DNA from 4 places in the Serratia sp. OS31 genome. Region 3 is predicted to be linked to each of the others. Evidence: predicted binding sites of a transcription regulator. Region 3 holds the regulator's gene; each other region holds the start of a gene.
What was found. The regulator Fur, encoded in region 3, represses iron uptake genes when iron is present. The targets are predictions, from matches to a motif close to ATAATAATGAGAACNACTATCAA.

Region 1 (4,826 bases), on a different contig from region 3:
GGCGGGGTTCCGTCAGTACCGTGCGGCCAGCGTGAAAGTGGGCAATCCGGCGCAGCCGCCGAAGGACTTTACTGCCTTTGTCCCCTACCGCGACGAGCTGAACGCCGAAGCGCCGTTATACAAAGGCAATGGCAATACGCTGCCGGCGGCGGACGGCAACGATTTAGAGGCCATGCTGGCCGGTTTCCGCGCCGACGTGCAGCAGTGCAAATTACCGCAGGTAAGCTGGATCATCGCTCCAGCGGCCTATTCAGAACACCCCGGGCCTTCCAGCCCGGTGCAGGGTGGGTGGTTTACCCAAGAGATCCTCAATGCGCTGACGGAGAATCCCGAGGTGTGGAGCAAAACCGTGCTGCTGGTCAATTATGATGAAAATGATGGCTTCTTCGATCATATGCCGTCACCCTCCGCACCGTCGCTGCGTGAAGATGGCAGCTTCGCCGGTAAATCGACGGTGCCGTTCGACAGTGAAATCTTTCAGCATGTCGCCCCACCAGGTTCACAGGAACAACCGCCGCCGGACGGCCGCATCTATGGCCCCGGCCCGCGTGTGCCCATGCTGGTGCTGTCGCCCTGGAGCCGCGGTGGCTGGGTCAATTCGCAGGTGTTCGACCACACTTCAGTGCTGCAATTTCTCGAGAAACGCTTCAAGGTACATGAACCCAATATCAGCGCCTGGCGACGCGCGGTATGTGGCGATCTCACTTCGGCCTTTAACTTTGTCGATCCCAACGGGGAAACCTTGCCCAACCTGCCCGTCACCAGCCGCAATTCCGCCGACAGCCTGCGCCAGCGGCAGGAGCAATTGCCGCAGGTGCCTCTGCCGGCCGCGGACAAACAACAGTTGCCGCATCAGGCGCGGCTGGCACGCCCTTCACGCGCCCTGCCTTACCAATTGCATGTTGAAGAAACCCTCTACCCCAGCCAGCAATTACTGACGCTCAACCTGTACAACACCGGTACGCAAGGGGCGGTATTCCACGTTTACGACCGGTTGGATCTGAATCAGATCCCACGGCGCTATACCGTCGAGGCCGGCAAAGCGCTCAGTGATAACTGGTCCGTGGCGGACGAGTACCACCTGTGGTTACTGGGCCCGAACGGCTTCCATCGTGAGCTGCGCGGCGCCATTGGGCAACCGCAGCCGGAAGTCCGGCTGACGCCACAAGGCGACCAGCTGTCATTAACGCTCACTAACCCCACCCGCCAGGCAATAACCGTGACTATCGCCCGCTGCCCTTATACGCAAAACGGCCCCTGGTCGATTGAGCTGCCGGCAGGAGGACGCCACCAGCAGGCCTTTGACGCCAGGATCAGCGGAGGTTGGTACGATATTTCATTGCAGGGTTCCGGCGACTGGCAGCGCCGGTTGGCAGGACGGCTGGAGACCGGTGAGCACAGCGTCAGCGATCCGCTGATGGGCAAAGCCTAAGATATCCGCACGGGGGTGTTCAAAAAGCGAAAGGATATGGATTATCATTAGCCTCTTTATTCAATACCCGATGCCCAAGGATCTCCATGCCTGCCGTTCTTATTGCCAAAGCCAGCCGTTGGCTGGCCGCCTGCGCCCTGCTGATGGTCAGCGCCGTACAGGCCGCACCGATCGTCGTGACCGATGTCGCGGGTCGAGAAGTCACCCTGCAGCAGCCCGCCCAGCGGGTGATCCTGGCCGATGCCCGCGCGCTGCTGGCACTGAATATACTGCATCCGCAGGAGCCGTTGAAAAATATCATCGCCTGGGATAACTCGCTGAAGGTGAAGGCACCGGATCTGGTGGAGGCCTACGCGAAAAAATTCCCGCAGGTGATGCAGATCCCCACCTTCGATAACCCTTACGTCAGCGATTTCAGCGTAGAAAGCGCCGTTGTCCGTAAGCCGGATCTGATCATTTTCGACATCGGCCTGCTGAGCAAGCTGAAGGACAGCGGCGTGCTGGCCCAGTTGGAAAAAATCGGCATCCCGGTACTGATTATCGACTTCCGTCAGCAGCCGCTGACCAACACCGTCGCCAGCATGCAACTGTTGGGCAAGGTGTTTGACGAGCAGCAAAATGCCGACGCCTTTATCCAGCTCTACCAGCAACGTCTGGATCTGGTACGCCAGCGGGTGGCTACGCTGAAGCCGGCACAGCGCCCCAGCGTGTTTATCGAACGCAGCGCCGGCATGAAGGGCGAGCAGTGCTGCAACACCTTCGGCAAGGGCAGCTTTGGCCAGTTTATCGATACCGCCGGCGGCAACAACATCGGCAGCAAACTGTTCCCGGAAATGGGCGGTGAGGTGAACGTGGAACAGATGATCGCCAGCAACCCGGATTTCTATCTGATGACCGGCGCCGACTGGAGCCGCGGTCATAAAGGCACATTGGCGGTTCCCCTGGGCTATGCCACCGATACGGCCACCACAGAGAAAAAGCTGGCGGTACTGATGAACCGCACCGGACTGAACGTGCTGAAGGCGGTAAAGGAAAAACGCGTGATGGCGATTTACCACCAGTTCTATGACACGCCGCTGAATTTTATTGCGGTCGAGGCCATCGCTAAATTCCTGCACCCGGACTTATTTAAAGATATTGATCCGCAAGCGGATATTGAAATGGTGCACCATAAATTCACCGCGCTGGATCACAGCGGCGTGTTTTGGGTCACGGCAAAATAATCCCCCGCTCGGGGCCCGCCAGCCGGGCTCCGACACCTTTCCCCGCCGTTTGCTTACCGGTTGAATTATTCCGCAACAAAGCTATTTACTTGCCAATAATTATCATTAAGATTGTCATTTCTAAAAAAACACATCCGGGTTCGAAACTTTTAAGGCATTATTATGTCAATTCTTTTTCGTCTTTCGCTGTTGGCGGCTTCCGTTGCCATGGCTCTGCCAGTCCTTGCTGCTGATAATAAATCTCAAAATAATGCGCCTGCCGACAATATTACCGTCGTCGGCAACTGGCTGGATAACCCGGATACCAGTTCGGTGTTGCTCAACCACCCCGGCGCACGTTCCATCGTGACCGAACAACAAATGCATGAACAAGGCGATCAGACCATTGCCGATACCCTGCGCGGCGTGCCTGGCGTGCAGGTGCGCGACAGCAACGGTACCGGCGGCAGCGACATTTCGCTCAACGTCGGCGTACGTGGCCTGACTTCTCGTCTTTCACCTCGCTCCACCATTTTGATGGACGGCGTCCCCTTGGCGGTCGCGCCTTACGGCCAGCCACAGCTGTCGATGGCACCGCTGTCGATTGGCAGCCTGCAATCGGTTGACGTGGTGCGCGGCGGTGGCGCGGTGCGTTACGGACCGCAAAACGTCGGCGGCGTAATTAACTTCGTCACCAAGGACATCCCAAAAACCTTCGGCGGCGCGGCCAGCGTCCAGACCCAGGGCGCCAGCCACGGCGGCCTGAAAACCCTGACCAGCACCTCGCTCGGCGGCACCGCCGACAACGGCTTCGGCGCAGAACTGCTGTATTCCGGCCTGCACGGCCAGGGCTATCGCGACAACAACGACAATACCGACATCGACGATTTCATGCTGAAAACGCGCTATGCGTTTACCGATCGTGATGAGTTGCTGGCCAATTTCCACTATTACGACGCAAAATCCGGCATGCCGGGCGGGCTGAGCAGCGCGCAGTATGCGCAAAATCCGTTCCAGTCGACCCGTCCGTGGGACCAGTTCGAAGGCCGCCGCAAGGACATGTCGTTCAAATATAAGCACCAGGAAGACGACAAGCAGTTCGAAGTGCTGACGTATTTCACCGACAGCTATCGCGGCAGCAGCATCGAATCGGAAGGCACCGGTAAAAACGCCGGGATGAAGCGTATGGTGTCTTACCCACGCCACTACTCCACCTGGGCGATTGAACCCAGCTACTCGCAGGTCTTCCGTTTCTGGGACATGGCGCACGAGATCACCCTCGGTTACCGCTACCTGAACGAAACCATGGATGAAAAAGCGTCCCGTTCTGCCTGGTACAACCCGGCAGATATCGGCTCCACCCCGGAAACGCCGGATTACTATCAGCACACCTCCGGCGGCACCGCAGCCCACGCGCTGTACATAGACGACACCATCAACGTCGGCAACTGGACGGTTACGCCGGGCCTGCGCTATGAAAGCATCCGCACCCATGTGGACGATTCGTTCAACAATATCAGCCGCGAGAAGAGCTACAGCGAACCGCTGCCGTCACTGAATGTCATGTACCACATGTCCGACGCCTGGAAGCTGTTCGCCAACGCCAACACCTCGTTCGGCAGCATGCAGTACTTCCAGTTGACCAAGGGCGGCAACGGCAACCAACCCGCACCGGGCCTGACGGCGGAAAAAGCCCATACCTATGAGTTCGGTACCCGTTACGACGACACCATCGTCAAAGCCGAGGCCACGCTGTTCTATATCGATTTCGATAACCAGCTGCAGTACATCAGCAACGACGTCGGCTGGACCAACATGGGCGCCACCAAGCACAAGGGTATCGAGCTGGCGCTCAGCTACGATCTCAGCGAACTGAACCGCGCGCTGGATGGCGTAAGCGTCTACACCAGCTACACCTATACCAAAGCCAGCACCGACAAGGGCGACTTCGCCGGTAAGGATCTGCCGTTCTATTCACGCCAGGTATATACCGTCGGCACCCGCTACGCCACCGGCAGTTGGGTGTGGAATCTGGACAGCTATGCCCAGTCCAGGCAGCACTCGCCGGGCACCGGGCCGGATTACGTCACGCAGGAAAGCGCCGACGGCCAGTTTGGCAACATCGCCGGGTATATGGTGTGGAATATGCGTGGGGAGTATAACTTCGGGCCGCAGCTGTCGAACCTGACGCT
Region 2 (4,826 bases), on a different contig from region 3:
CGCCGCCATCTGCAGAATATCATTACGCTTTTTCTCCCCACCGGAGAAACCGACGTTGACCGAACGGGTCAACAGATCGGGCGGCATGTTCAGCAGTTCAATCTTCTCTTCGATAAAATCAGCGAAGTCGAAGCGATCGAGCGCCTCCTGCTGGCGGTATTTTCGCACCGCATTCACCGAAGTCTGCAGGAAGAAGTGGTTGCTGACGCCGGGAATTTCCACCGGATACTGGAACGCCAGAAACACGCCTTCACCGGCACGATCTTCCGGATCCAACTCGAGCAGGTCCTTACCTTTAAAGGTCACCTCGCCCGCAGTGACTTCATACTCTTCGCGCCCTGCGAGAGTCGCCGAAAGCGTGCTTTTGCCCGAGCCGTTCGGCCCCATGATGGCATGCACTTCACCGGGTTTGATCTCCAAATCCAGACCCTTGAGGATCTCGTTGCCTTCCGCGCTGACTTTTAAATTCTTGATACTTAACATGCAGTGTCCTTAGGTCGCGCTTTCGCGCTGTAAATCCGGCGGTTAGCCCACGCTGTGTTCCAGGCTGATGGCCAATAACTTCTGCGCCTCGACGGCGAACTCCAGCGGCAGCTCAGAGAACACGTCCTTACAGAATCCGTTGACGATCATCGAAATGGCATTGTCTTCACTGATGCCGCGTTGCAGGCAGTAGAACAGTTGGTCATCGCCAATTTTTGAGGTAGTGGCTTCATGCTCCAGCTGCGCGCTGTTGTTGCGAGCCTCAACATAGGGGAACGTATGGGCGCCACTGTCCGGTCCGATCAGCATCGAGTCGCACTGGGTAAAGTTACGCGCGTTTTCCGCCCCCGGCAGGATCTTCACCAGGCCGCGATAGGTGTTCTCGCTGTGCCCGGCAGAAATACCCTTGGCGATAATGGTCGAACGGGTGTTCTTGCCGATGTGGATCATCTTGGTACCGGTGTCGGCCTGCTGATGGCCGCTGGTCAGCGCCACAGAGAAGAACTCACCGATAGAGTTGTCGCCCTGCAGGATCACGCTCGGGTATTTCCAGGTGATGGCCGAGCCGGTTTCCGACTGGGTCCAGGACATTTTCGACCCGGCGCCTTCGCACAGTGCGCGCTTGGTCACAAAGTTCAGGATCCCGCCCTTGCTGTCACCGCCGGAGAACCAGTTCTGTACGGTCGAGTATTTCACTTCGGCGTCTTTGTGCAGGATCACTTCTACCACCGCCGCATGCAGCTGATAGCTGTCGCGAACCGGGGCCGAGCAGCCTTCGATGTAGCTGACATAGCTGCCTTCGTCGGCGATCAGGATGGTGCGTTCGAACTGACCGGTTTTGGCGGCGTTAATACGGAAATAGGTCGACAGCTCCATGGGGCAGCGCACGCCCTTCGGCACATAGACAAAGGTCCCGTCGGAGGCGACCGCGGCGTTCAGCGCGGCGAAAAAGTTGTCGTTTGAGGGCACGACGCGGCCAAGGTATTTGCGCACCAGATCCGGGTATTCGTGGATCGCTTCACCGAACGAACAGAAAATCACTCCGCTCTCGGCCAACTTCTCGCGATAGGTGGTGGAGACCGAGACGGAGTCAAAGATCGCGTCCACCGCCACTTCACTGCCTTCACGCACCGGCACGCCGAGCTGGTTAAACGCCAGTTCAACCTCGCTGGTCAGGTAATTGTTGTCCGTGATCGCCCCGGGTTGCTGTTCTGCGCCGGGCTGCGAACCGCAGGCATCATCACAGCTGCCGCAGGAGGGCGCCGAATAATAGCTGTAGTCCTGGTAATTCAGCCGGTCGTAGTTGGCTTTCAACCAGTGCGGCTCTTCCATTTGCAGCCAGGCGCGATAAGCCTCCAGGCGGAACTCCAGCATCCACTCAGGTTCGTTACGCTTGGCCGAGATGGCGCGCACCACGTCTTCGTTGATGCCTTTCGCTAACTCGTCGGTGGCCAGTTGGGTAAAAAAGCCTTCTTTATAGCGACCTTCGCTGACCCAAGCCTGCACTTCATTAGGCATTTCTACATTGCTTCGTGTCATGTTGATTGCATCGCTCAAACGCCAAAACTCTCGCCGCACCCGCAGGCATGCTGAGCTTTAGGGTTATTAAATTTGAATATCTGATTCAGCCCTTCACGGACAAAATCCACCGTGGTGCCATCGATAAACGGCATGGCTTTTAACGGCACATACAGTTTGGCGCCATCGCGCTCAAACAGCAGGTCGTCGTCAGCGGGTTCACGGGTGAGATCCAGCACATAGGCAAACCCGGCGCAGCCTGACTGCTTCACCCCGAGCTGCAGCCCCTTCACCTGCGGATCCTGCTGCATTAATTTAGTAATTTGTTGTACGGCATTATCACTGAGCAAAATGCCTTGCCAGACATTTTCGTCCAGAGAAAAGGTGCCGACATTTTCCGTTTGCATATGGCCTACCTCACACTCGTGTTTTTCCACAGCCAATCTGGGTTGCTACTATGTTAGTGATAACAATTATCACTTCAACCGTTTGTTTTGCGGGGGTATCCGCCAAAAACCCGGATTTACGTTTCGGTATGCGGCAAGCGCGCGGGACAGTCAGCGAGACAATCGCTGCAGGTCGGCAAGGGGATCAATTTATCCCTATGAATTTACAGCACATCCTGTACTACCTTCGCGCTTGCCTATTGGCTCGAACGCTTTACAGATCCGGATTTTTATTTCGCTTTAAACATTCATAGAAAATACCTATTTCTGAATTTTGTCTGTCTTAAAAATGCGTTTATCGACAATTAGGGACTTTTCTCCCCGTTTCGCGCTTCAGTGCAGGCAGACAATTCGCAGGCTCTATGACTAAAGTTTAGTCGTTACTGACCATATTGGGTCGCCGCCCGCTCAATGCATCCCCCTGTCGCGATAAAAATTTCAACAGAATGATTGATCGTAAACGCGCCAGTAAATATGATAATGATTATCATTCAATTACAAATTGAGCGCGGGCAAATGAATATCTCGATGAATGCGTGGCTGCTGGGCAAAATTGATGACTATAAGTTCAGCGTGCGTGACGCCACGGTAGATTTCTATATGGCGGAGGCGTCGCTCAGGCGGCCGGAATGCAATATCAACCACCTGAAGCGCTACAACAACGTCAGCCTCAACATGGCCAATCTGTGCCTGGAAAACGGCGATGATGAAAGCTATCTGCACGCGTTGAGCAAACTGCATAACCGGCTGATCGTGGAGATTAACAACCCGCAGCGCTGCCAGCTGTTTCGGGTTCAGAGCTACCATTTTGCCCGCCATACTCTGACCCTGATCTGCCAGAAATACGCGATGGAAGGAACCTGGGAGAAGGCCAACGCCTTCCAGAAGGACTTCGTCAAGCGGGTGCCATTTCAGCTGTAACCCCGCCGACTGACAAGAAACCCGCAGGTCGGAATGCCTGCGGGGAAGGAAACTTAATCGATCACTGCGGTGGTTAAACGCGAAGTGCAGCAAAGGCGATCGCGTGAATCGAAAATCTCGATCTGCCAGACCTGGTGCCGACGGCCAACGTGCAGCGCACGACAAACCCCGCGCACCTGCCCTTCAAACACCGCCCGCAGGTGGTTGGCATTGATTTCCAGCCCTACCACTTTCTGATCGCCTTCGCTGCACAGATAACCGGCCATCGATCCCATCGACTCCGCCAGCACCACCGAGGCGCCACCGTGCAACAGGCCAAACGGCTGCCGCGTACGCTGATCTACCGGCATGGTCGCCTCAAGGTAATCCTCTTCCATTCGGGTAAAGTGGATCCCCACATGGCTGACCATACATCCTTCGCCGGCCTGGTTTAATTGTTCCAGCGTCGTTTCTCGTTTCCACAGTTTCACTCAATCATCTCCAGAAGTGCCTGTAATGGGTGCCGTACACCGTTACCCTCAATGCGTTTGACCTGGCTGCGACAGGAATAACCGGTCGCCAGACAACGTTGCCGAGGCAGACGCTGCAATGCCTGGTGCCATGATAGCTCATAAATGCCGAGCGAATTCTGCAGGTTCTTCACTTCGTGCCCGTAAGTGCCCGCCATACCACAGCAGCCCACGCTGACATTTTCCAGCCTGGCGCCGAAACGAGCAAAGATCGACGTCCAATGCTGGCCGCTGGCCGGCAAGGCGGTGGTTTCAGTACAGTGACCAAACAGATACCAGGCCTCACCGGTGGCAGGCTGTTCAGCACGCTCGGCCAGCAGTTGCTGCAACCATTCGTGCACCAGCTGCACCTGGAAATCCCCGCGGGTTTCCCCCAGGATCTCGTTATATTCATCGCGATAACACAGCACCAGCGCCGGATCGACCCCCACCAGCGGCATACCGAGTTTTGCCACCCGATTGAGGAAATCGGCGGTTTTGCGCGCGGTACGGGCAAAACGCGCCAGGAAACCTTTAATGTGCTGCGCCTTGCCATTCGGTGAGAACGGCAGCAGCACCGGCCGATAGCCGAGCTTTTCCACCAGCCGCACAAAGTCTGCCACCACTTTGGCATCGTAATAGCTGGTGAAGGGATCCTGCACGATCAAAACGTGCTGCTCGCGTTGTTCAGCATTTAGCGCTTCAAGCTGCTCCAGCGTCATGGTCATGGCGCCATGGCCGGAAAGTTGCTGACGCAGCGTCGGGCTGGAGAGCATCGGTAAATCAACCATGCCGACAGTATTGCGGCTGAGCTCACGCACCCAGGGCTGACGGAAGAAGAAGTTGAACACCTTGGGCGCTTTCGCCATCAGCGGCGTATAGCTTTCTACCCCGGCGACCATATAGTCACGCGCCGGCCGCAGATAACGGGTGTGGTAAAGCTGCAGGAAACGCGAACGGAAGCCCGGCA
Region 3 (4,826 bases):
GCCAAAGATGCGCCGCGCTTCCAGTATCGCGGCATCTTCCTGGATGTGGCGCGTAACTTCCACCAGAAAGATGCGGTGTTGCGCCTGCTGGACCAAATGGCGGCGTACAAACTCAATAAATTCCATTTCCATCTGAGTGATGACGAAGGCTGGCGTATTGCCATTCCGGGCTTGCCGGAGCTGACCGAGGTCGGGGGGCAGCGTTGCCACGATCTGAGTGAAACCACCTGCCTGTTGCCGCAGTATGGCCAGGGTCCCGAGGTTTACGGCGGCTTCTTCTCTCGCCAGGATTACATCGACATCATCAAATACGCCAAGGCGCGCCAGATTGAAGTGATCCCGGAAATCGATATGCCGGCGCATGCCCGTGCGGCGGTGGTCTCAATGGAAGCTCGCTATAAGAAACTGCATGCCGCCGGTAAAGAACAAGAAGCCAACGAGTTCCGATTGGTGGATCCAACCGATACCTCTAACACCACCTCGGTGCAGTACTTTAACCGCCAAAGCTACCTCAATCCTTGCCTGGATTCGTCCAAGCGCTTTGTCGACAAGGTGATCGGCGAGATTGCCCAGATGCATAAAGAGGCCGGACAACCGTTGAGCACCTGGCACTTTGGCGGGGATGAGGCGAAAAATATCAGGTTGGGCGCCGGTTATACCGATGTGAACAAGCCGGAAGCCGGCAAAGGCATCATTGATCAGAGCAAAGAAGACAAGCCATGGGCGAAATCTCAGGTCTGCCAGGCGATGATCAAAGAGGGCAAGGTCGCCGATATGGAGCATCTGCCAAGCTACTTCGGGGTGGAAGTCAGCCAATTGGTAAAAGCGCACGGCATCGACAGAATGCAAGCCTGGCAGGATGGCCTGAAAGATGCGAAAAACGCCAAGGCCTTTGCTACCCAACGTGTCGGGGTTAACTTCTGGGATACGCTGTATTGGGGCGGGTTCGACAGTGCCAACGACTGGTCCAACAAGGGATACGAGCTGATCCTCTCAAACCCGGATTATGTCTACATGGACTTCCCGTATGAGGTGAACCCGGACGAGCGCGGTTACTACTGGGGAACGCGTTTCAGCGACGAGCAGAAAATGTTCAGCTTTGCGCCAAACAACTTGCCGCAAAACGCCGAAACCTCGGTTGATCGCGACGGTAATCACTTTACCGCCAAGAGCGACAAACCCTGGCCGGGGGCTTACGGTATTTCCGCGCAGATGTGGAGCGAAACCCAGCGTACCGACGAACAAATGGAGTACATGATCTTCCCTCGTTCGTTGTCGGTGGCCGAGCGCGCATGGCACCGGGCAGATTGGGAGCAGGATTACCGGGCGGGCCGGGAGTATAAAGGCGGCGAAACCCACTTCATCGATACCAGGAAACTGGACCGGGATTGGCTGCGCTTCGCCAACCTGCTCGGTCAGCGTGAGCTGGCAAAACTGGACAAAGGTGGCGTGAGCTACCGGTTGCCGGTGCCAGGCGCCCGAGTGGTGGGGGGCAAGCTGGAAGCCAATATTTCGCTGCCGGGTCTGGGCATCGAGTATTCCACCGACGGTGGCAAGCAATGGCAACGTTATGATGCTAAGGCCAAGCCTGAGGTTAGCGGTGAAGTGCAAATCCGCGCGGTGAGCCCGGATGGCAAGCGTTACAGCCGCGCCGAGAAAGTGTAAATCTGAGACCTGGCCCGCTGTTCGCAGGCGGGCCGTTATCTAACAACCGTAGCCGCGACCGGCGTGCTGCTGCGTGGTGTGTTCAGACCCGGTCTGGAGGTTATTTTTCGATAGCCTATTGTTGCTTGAATATAAGCTGTAACGAGTTTACTTATCCGCGTGTCGGCGGGTGAGTTGACGCTGAAGGTGTCCAGGTGGGGAACGAGAGAAGTGCTGTAGAGAAGTGCCGCTGCAATTGTTGTATTTAACGCTGTGAACTTTCCCCGGCCTGTCCGGGGATTTTTTATCCTATTATCGCAGGCACAAAAAAACCGCCGTTAAGGCGGTTCTCAATGCCGGTTAGGACATTATTTTTTGTCGTGCAGGGTGTCGTCTTCGCGGCAGTCACCGGTTTCACAATGGCCGTACAGGTACAGGCTGTGGTTGGTGAGCTTGATGCCGTGCTGTTTGGCGATATCACGCTGACGCACTTCGATAGACTCATCGCTAAATTCGATCACTTTGCCGCAGTCCAGGCAAATCAGGTGATCGTGGTGATGCTGCTGGGTCAGCTCGAACACGGACTTGCCGCCTTCGAAGTTGTGACGGGTCACAATGCCGGCATCATCAAATTGGTTCAGTACGCGGTAAACTGTAGCCAGGCCAATTTCTTCGCCCATATCTATCAGTTTTTTGTACAGATCTTCCGCACTGACGTGATGGCATTCCGGATTTTGCAGTACTTCCAGGATTTTGAGTCGCGGAAGCGTGACTTTTAGGCCGGCCTTCTTCAATGCGGTGTTGTTGTCAGTCATGCGGATTCAGTCCTGTTACTATGCTAATCAAGTTGAGGCGTTCTCGCCTGTGGCATCGGTCGGCACAAAGAGTTAATTGCGTCTCATTATAGAACCGGTTGCTCTAAATGGAAACCGCCGGTTGTTAACAAAGCTATAATTGCACAATTGCATGTTATACATGCAACGTCTTGATGAATGGGATAAACCGAAAACTCAGTCTACCTTGACGGTGTGGGAAGTTACAAATCTGTAGCTTCTATTGCAGTAATCAGTACTGCCAATGATGGCCCTGCCGGCACACTATGCACTTTGCAGGGCTTTTGTTCAACCTTTGGCGTTACCCGACGATTTCGGCCAGGCTCAGCTCTTCGACGATTTGTTTTACCCAGCCTTCGACACGTTCGTTGGTCAGCTCAGGTTGGCGATCTTCGTCAATGGCCAGGCCGATGAAATGACTGTCGTTGGCCAAGCCTTTGGAGGCTTCAAAGTGGTAACCTTTGGTCGGCCAGTGGCCTACGATAGCGGCGCCACGTGGTTCGATGATGTCGCGAATGGTACCCATCGCATCACAGAAATACTCTGCGTAGTCTTCCTGATCGCCACAGCCGAACAGCGCAACCAGCTTGCCGTTGAAGTCAATTTCTTCCAGCGTTGGGAAGAAGTCATCCCAATCGCACTGGGCTTCACCGTAGTACCAGGTCGGGATACCGAGCAGCAGGATATCGAAAGCTTCCAGATCTTCTTTGCTGCTTTTGGCGATGTCATGAATTTCAGACACCTCTTTGCCAAACTGCTGCTGAAGAATTTTCTGGATCATCTTGGCAATGTTTTCGGTATTGCCAGTGTCGCTGCCAAAGAAAATGCCTACATTAGCCATATCGCGTATAACCTTTAAATTCAATAAATTGCATTCACGATGTTAGCGTTGACTACGATAACACCGATTAAAATGATGCCATGGCAAGAGGTTATCTCTTACCGGTAAGTGCGTATCATGCCAGAAATTTACCCCGGGTATTTATCACTTTAATGCGATGCCGGGTGGAATAAAGCGGTGTTGATCGGGCGTCATCCTTAACGCCGCGCCGCATGTGCGGCTGCAATGATCAATGTTCTGGCTGCTCGTCCGCCAGTTGTGCCAGCAGCATTTGCTCAATAAGCTCGCTGCGGCTGATATTACGCTGTTCCGCCAGTTTGTTCAGGGCGTCCACCGCATCCGCGTTGATCTTCAGTTCCACACGCCGTAAGCCACGGACTTTATCGCGTCGAAGCTGATTACGCTTATTGATTCTAAGCTGTTCATCTCGGGAGAGCGGGTTGGTTTTCGGGCGCCCCGGACGGCGTTCATCTGCGAACAGATCCAGCGTCGTGCGATCCGTTTGTTCTTTTGCCATAGGTAGCGGTACTGCAAGGGAGTTTGCATCAAAAAGCGCTTACACGCTTCCGGACGGTTCGGTTAACACACTTCGGGCCAATAAACCCTAACCCAAATTCACCCCCAGCCTGACGTTAGCGAACACGCTTGGCACGGCGGCAAAATTATAGCGCGCCATATTACCCCAGCAGATAGAGCGACGACAATGCTTAACTGAGCTGAAAACGCGCTAAGCCGTTATCTTTAGCGCGTTTTTTCATCAGACGGTGACTTTGGCAGAGAAACGGCCCATTTGTTGGGCCTGGCGCGACTCAGGCTTCGCCGAGAAAACGGTGAATGGCGCGCAACACCGCCTCCGGTTTTTCCGCATGAACCCAGTGTCCGGTACCGGCAACGACGTGAGCGCGAGCCTGCGGGAATTGACGGGCAATATCTTCGCGATAGCTGTCCTGCACGTAAGGCGACAGGCCGCCGCGGATAAACAGCGTCGGGTGAGGCCAGGCCGGTACTTCCTGCCAGCCGGTGATGTTCTCGTACTCTTCGATCAGCACTGGCAGATTGAAACGCCATTCGCCCTGGTGGAAGGATTTCAGCAGGAACTGGATCACGCCTTCCTCTTTCAGGTAGCCGCGCATCAATTCCGCCGCCTGCTGGCGTTGGGTAATGCCGGCGGCGCTCACCGCCTGCAACGCGACAAAAATTTCGTCGTGGCGGCGCGTTTGATAGTCCACCGGCGCAACGTCAATGATGATCAGCTTCTCCACGCGCTCCGGGGCGATTGCCGTCAGCGCCATGGCCGCTTTGCCGCCCATCGAGTGGCCAATGACAATGACTTTCTCCAACTGCAAATCATCCAGCAACGTCAGCAGATCCTGTGCCATTTCCGGGTAGGTCATTACCTCCGAACGCGGTGACAGGCCGTGGTTGCGCAGATCGACTTTAATTACGCTGTGGCGCTGATTCAGATCGCGCGCCAGCACGCCCAGATTATCCAAATTGCCAAACAGTCC
Region 4 (4,826 bases), on a different contig from region 3:
CCAGCGCGAAAGTTTAAACGCGTCATCGCTCAATGGCGTGAGCCCGGAGCGTGGGGGCTGCAGCATGGCCAGTCGGATGCGCCGTTCGTCGCCGGTGCTTTCTCTGGGGTCCGCAGGGTCAAAGCAGCCGACAAGCAGCAAACTGCCGGCGAGCAGGCAGCCGGTTGGGCCAATAAAGCGCGGGTTGAACATGCAAAACTCCTCAAAATTTTAGGGCTGAAAAAGGGGCGGTAACAGCGGAATGGCGTCGATCAAGCGGCGGGTAGCGGAATGCCTCGGGGTGTGAAGCAGTTCGTGGGTGGGGCGGTCTTCCACGATGACGCCAGATGCCATCACCAGCGTGCGCTGACATAAGGCAGCGACCAGTGAAATATCGTGGGAGACAAGCAACATGCCCATATTTTGCTGACGGGCAACCTGGTCGAGCAGGGCGATGATCTGCTGACGCAGCGGCAAGTCCAGGCCGCTGACCGGTTCATCGGCCAGTAAAAAACGGGGTTTCAGCGCAATAGCACGCGCCAGGGCTACCCGTTGCGCCTGCCCGCCGGAAAGTTGCCCGGCTCGCACATACAGCAGGCTTTCATCCAATTCGACCTGTCGCAAAGCCCGTTCGGCTGCGATACCCCAATCCTGACGTGGACCAAGTTGGCGCAAGGGAGCGGTAATTAGTTCCGCTACCCTGTGGCGAGGGTTCAGCGAAGCATGGGCATCCTGCGGTACGTACTGCACTAACCGCCGATACCAGCGCAATCTATGAACCGGGGCGGGGCGAATTTCCTCGCCCTGACACAGAATATGACCGGCGTCCGCCGCTTCGAGCGCCAGCAATAGCTTAAGCAGCGTTGATTTCCCTGCCCCGGAGCAGCCCACTAATCCAACGCGTTCTGCGGAGTACAGATTCAGATCGGTAGGTTGTAGCCCTCCGGCCCCTGATGAATATTGTCGGTAAACCTGCTGCAGGCTGATAAAGGGCATTTCCCCGCTCACGGGCAGATTATTCATGTCGTTACCCTGCCAGGCTCAGTGATGGGGTCTGGTTAAATGCCGGGCGTTGAGCACTGGCCACCAGCCGTTGGGTGTAGGGATGCGTGGGGGACTGTAACAACCGCGCGAAGGAACCCTGCTCGACTATTTCCCCGTTAACCAGCACGATGGCACGTTGGCACAGGCTGGCGGCAACGGCGAGATCGTGAGTAATAAACAGTAACGCTGGCGCGCTGGGGCGTTCGGTGTAGCTTTTCAGGATATTAATCAGCTGATGCTGACTGACCATGTCCAGAGCGGTGGTGGGTTCATCTGCGATCAGCAGGCTTTTTTCACCGAGCAAGGCCAGTGCTGCGCATATTCGCTGACATTGACCCCCGGACAGTTGATTGGGGTAACGTGGCATGACGTTATCCGGCGACATTCCCAATGCTGTCAGCAATTCCGCAGCGTAATGCTGAGCCTGAGGTTTCGTCAGGGCACTTTGGCTGCGTAGCGCCAGGATCAGTTGCTGGCCCACGCTGGTCAGGGGATTGAGGCTGGTAAAAGGATCCTGAAAAATGGCCGCCAACTCAGTGTTTTTACGCCGTTGTAAACGCAGGCCATTAACTTCTCGCCCTTGCAGTCGAATCGAACCGCTAACCGTTGCTCCGACCGGCAGCGTTCCCAGAATGGCGGCGGCGGTCAGTGATTTTCCGGAACCCGATGCGCCCAGCAGGCATAAACGTTCACCTGCATGCAAAGTGAAGCTGAGATCGTGGATCTTGACCTCTGCGTTCAGTGAGAGCGTCAGGTGTTCTACGGTAAGTAACGGCGGGGTTTGGCTTTCCATTAATGCATCTGTGCTGGGTTGTTTTGATATGTGATAACATAACATTTCAGCTTCTGAAATGACCAGCGGATTAATGAAATACTTTGAAATGGTCTAAAGAGGGATAACCAAGGTATGATAGTCAGGGTTTTGTTGTCAGGTTGGTCCTATCGGTGAGAACGCTTATTTTCATTTTATGCATGGCCGGTTATCTGCTGGTGCTGAGCTACCTTGGCGTATTCGTCACTGATAAAATATGTGAGAAATCCAATAACTACACCAAGGTCTGCCGTCTGGTTGATATCTCGGAACCCCACATCCCCCGTTAGATACCGGCTGTCAGCCTAAATAGTCGGTGGTAATTAACGGCGTCAGTAACGCTGACAAACTGGCTAACATAGCCCACTGTCTCCACCCCAGATGAGCCAGCCAATCTTGGCGCAGCGGCGGCGTCGCAAGCTGGCCGACAGAAACCGTACCCGCCAGCAGCAGCGTCAGCAGAACGAACACCAGCCCGCGGCTCCAGAGGGTAAACTCGATATGCAGCAGGTTGGCGTAATACAAGCGCATCAGGATATAGTAAGCCAACATGACCCAGGCGAAATAGGTGCGTTTTTTCAACACGTGGTAAAGCATGAATGCGATGAAAACACTGTGGCATGCTGAGATCAGTGGCGCTTCAATCGGGTGTCTGACACAGCCGTTATATACTGCCAGATAGATATTAAAGATCAGCAACGCGTAAACGGTATATATATACCAACCAAAGATGATTTTAAGTTTTTTGCGGTTTGGCGGGATAGGGCGATCGTCCGGTATCATTGGAGCCTCCTGAGCTGACTAGCGTTATAACACCCAAAAACTAAATGGAATTTAAACGCCAGACAGGCTTTATTTTACCTTAAAGCGGGAACTATTCGGGGTCTATCCGGTCTGTTCAAAACGTCATGCCCAAGCTTGTTTTGGCTGAATTATAATGGTAATTCATTGATATGAAAGAGTATAAAAACGAGCGCTTCGCGATGTACTTGCTGATAGCTACGCTGGGATTTTATTTTTTCCTGCCGCCGCTGTTGGTCGCTTTATTTTGCCAATGGTTTAACCTAAATCCCTTCTTTATTATTCGCGTTTGGCACATTAATCCCTTTTCCGCCGCTCGGGGAATTCCACTCTACCAGACTTTTATATACATATTAACGCTGTGGGTTGTGGCGAATGTTCTGCTTGGTGGCATTTTGCTGGTGGCGGGGCGCTTGCATGCCTGGTTCATTAAACGATCTCGTTGACCCCTATCGAGACGTAACGTCAGAAAGTTGTAGGTAGAAATTCATTCCTAAAGGATAATGATAGTCGTTATCATTATTGATTGCCAGTTGAGAGGTGAAGGGTTGTCTCCTTATGCGCTCCGCTCGTCTGGCCTGACAGGGTTCATATGACATCCCGTTTTCTTGCCAGCCTGGAGCTGGCTTTTTTTTTATATTTTTTTCAGATGCATAAGTGCTTTCTGGATCAGGTGCTATCGATCTGAACAGGATGCTTCGCTTGCTTATTAAAAGTTGCCTGATGCTTGAAATTTACTATCGATAAAGATAATAATTATCATTAATATTTCACTTTGTTTACATTCAACACACCGATTGAACCTCTGAGCAAGTTGTCAGCCAGCGCTGCTGACAGGGGAGCCTTTGGGTGTCATTTAATGATTTTTACTGGGGATTACAGGTATGCCGATGATTTTTCCTGTCAAACGGTCACGGGTTTTATGCGCGTTCGCAATGTTCCTGCCACTGGCGTCTCTCGCTGAGGATACCCTGGTCGTTACCGCTAAACCTGCCGATACGGCGGAGGCAGCAACCCATGGCTATCAGGCCGCGACCAGCCAGGGGGCGACCAAAACCGATAAACCGTTGATTCTGACTGCACAGTCCGTTTCGGTGGTGACGCGCCAACAAATGACGGATCAGAATACCCAAACGGTTAACGATGCCCTGAAATATGCCCCGGGTGTTTTCACCAACTTTTCCGGTGGTGCCACGCGCTATGACACCATTGCGTTACGTGGTTTTCACGGTGGCGACGTTAATAACACCTTCCTTGATGGTTTGCGGTTATTGAGTGACGGCGGCACCTATAATGCCCTGCAGGTTGATCCCTGGTTCCTGGAACGCATCGACGTTATCAAAGGGCCTTCATCGGTCATGTACGGGCAAAGCATTCCGGGCGGCTTGGTCGCTTTGACCTCCAAGCGACCTCAGTTTGCCACGGAAGGGCACGTTAACCTGATGGCAGGCAATAACAGCACCCAGGGGGGCGCTTTCGATGTGACCGGCCCGCTGTCGGAACAGTGGGCTTATCGATTGACCGGGATTACGCGCAGCAGCGAAACCATGTATGACCATCAGCGTGAGGAAAGATATGCCATTTCACCTTCATTGCTGTGGCAGCCGGATGAAAATACCTCGCTGCTGCTGAAAGCTTACCTGCAAAAAGATCCGTCCGGCGGTTATCACAGTGCGGTACCGGCAGATGGCAGCCTCTATTCCAGCACCGGTGACAAGCTGGGGCGTGGCTTCTTTGATGGTGAAAGCAGCCGCAATGTGTTCAAACGTTGGGAGCAGATTTACAGCTACGCTTTTTCGCACAGCTTTAACGACGTTTGGTCATTCCGCCAGAATGCCAGTTACACCCATTCCAATGTTGAATTACAGCAGGTGTACCAGATTGGCTGGAATGACGATCACAGCCTGTTGAATCGCTATTACAGCGGTTCAGCCACCTCGCTGGATGCATTCGCCGTCGATAACCAGCTGGAAGCCGATTTTGCTACCGGGCCGTTGGATCACAAGGTGATGCTGGGTCTGGATTACCAGCGCCTGCGTAATAATCTGTGGGATGAGTCTGCGGCAGCTTCGCAGCTTAATCCTTATACCGGCGTGTCCGGCGGCGACGCATTAACCAACCTGATACATACCGATTCCCGACGTCACTATGAGCAAACCGGGGTTTATCTGCAGGATGAAATCAGCCTACA

Region 1: H5P17_RS09340 (TonB-dependent siderophore receptor) is a predicted target of Fur. The motif match lies at 2,745-2,767, and genes of this name have one in related genera.
Region 2: sufA (Fe-S cluster assembly scaffold SufA) is a predicted target of Fur. The motif match lies at 2,459-2,481, and genes of this name have one in related genera.
Region 4: H5P17_RS06950 (TonB-dependent siderophore receptor) is a predicted target of Fur. The motif match lies at 3,382-3,404, and genes of this name have one in related genera.

Annotation. Positions count from the first base shown of each region.
Region 1 covers NZ_JACJFQ010000008.1:71,837-76,662, reverse strand. The annotation lists gene H5P17_RS09350 (phosphocholine-specific phospholipase C) at 1-1,432, shown strand, start outside; gene H5P17_RS09345 (ABC transporter substrate-binding protein) at 1,576-2,655, shown strand; gene H5P17_RS09340 (TonB-dependent siderophore receptor) at 2,818-4,826, shown strand, end outside.
Region 2 covers NZ_JACJFQ010000007.1:165,902-170,727, forward strand. The annotation lists gene sufC (Fe-S cluster assembly ATPase SufC) at 1-483, opposite strand, end outside; gene sufB (Fe-S cluster assembly protein SufB) at 526-2,022, opposite strand; gene sufA (Fe-S cluster assembly scaffold SufA) at 2,037-2,408, opposite strand; gene H5P17_RS08940 (hypothetical protein) at 2,964-3,368, shown strand; gene menI (1,4-dihydroxy-2-naphthoyl-CoA hydrolase) at 3,422-3,838, opposite strand; gene H5P17_RS08950 (FAD-binding and (Fe-S)-binding domain-containing protein) at 3,835-4,826, opposite strand, start outside.
Region 3 covers NZ_JACJFQ010000014.1:73,709-78,534, forward strand. The annotation lists gene H5P17_RS13680 (family 20 glycosylhydrolase) at 1-1,665, shown strand, start outside; gene fur (ferric iron uptake transcriptional regulator) at 2,013-2,459, opposite strand; gene fldA (flavodoxin FldA) at 2,779-3,318, opposite strand; gene ybfE (LexA regulated protein) at 3,548-3,835, opposite strand; gene ybfF (esterase) at 4,128-4,826, opposite strand, start outside.
Region 4 covers NZ_JACJFQ010000005.1:183,232-188,057, forward strand. The annotation lists gene H5P17_RS06920 (ABC transporter substrate-binding protein) at 1-192, opposite strand, end outside; gene H5P17_RS06925 (ABC transporter ATP-binding protein) at 211-1,002, opposite strand; gene H5P17_RS06930 (ABC transporter ATP-binding protein) at 1,007-1,816, opposite strand; gene H5P17_RS06935 (hypothetical protein) at 1,969-2,124, shown strand; gene H5P17_RS06940 (hypothetical protein) at 2,135-2,617, opposite strand; gene H5P17_RS06945 (hypothetical protein) at 2,788-3,081, shown strand; gene H5P17_RS06950 (TonB-dependent siderophore receptor) at 3,520-4,826, shown strand, end outside.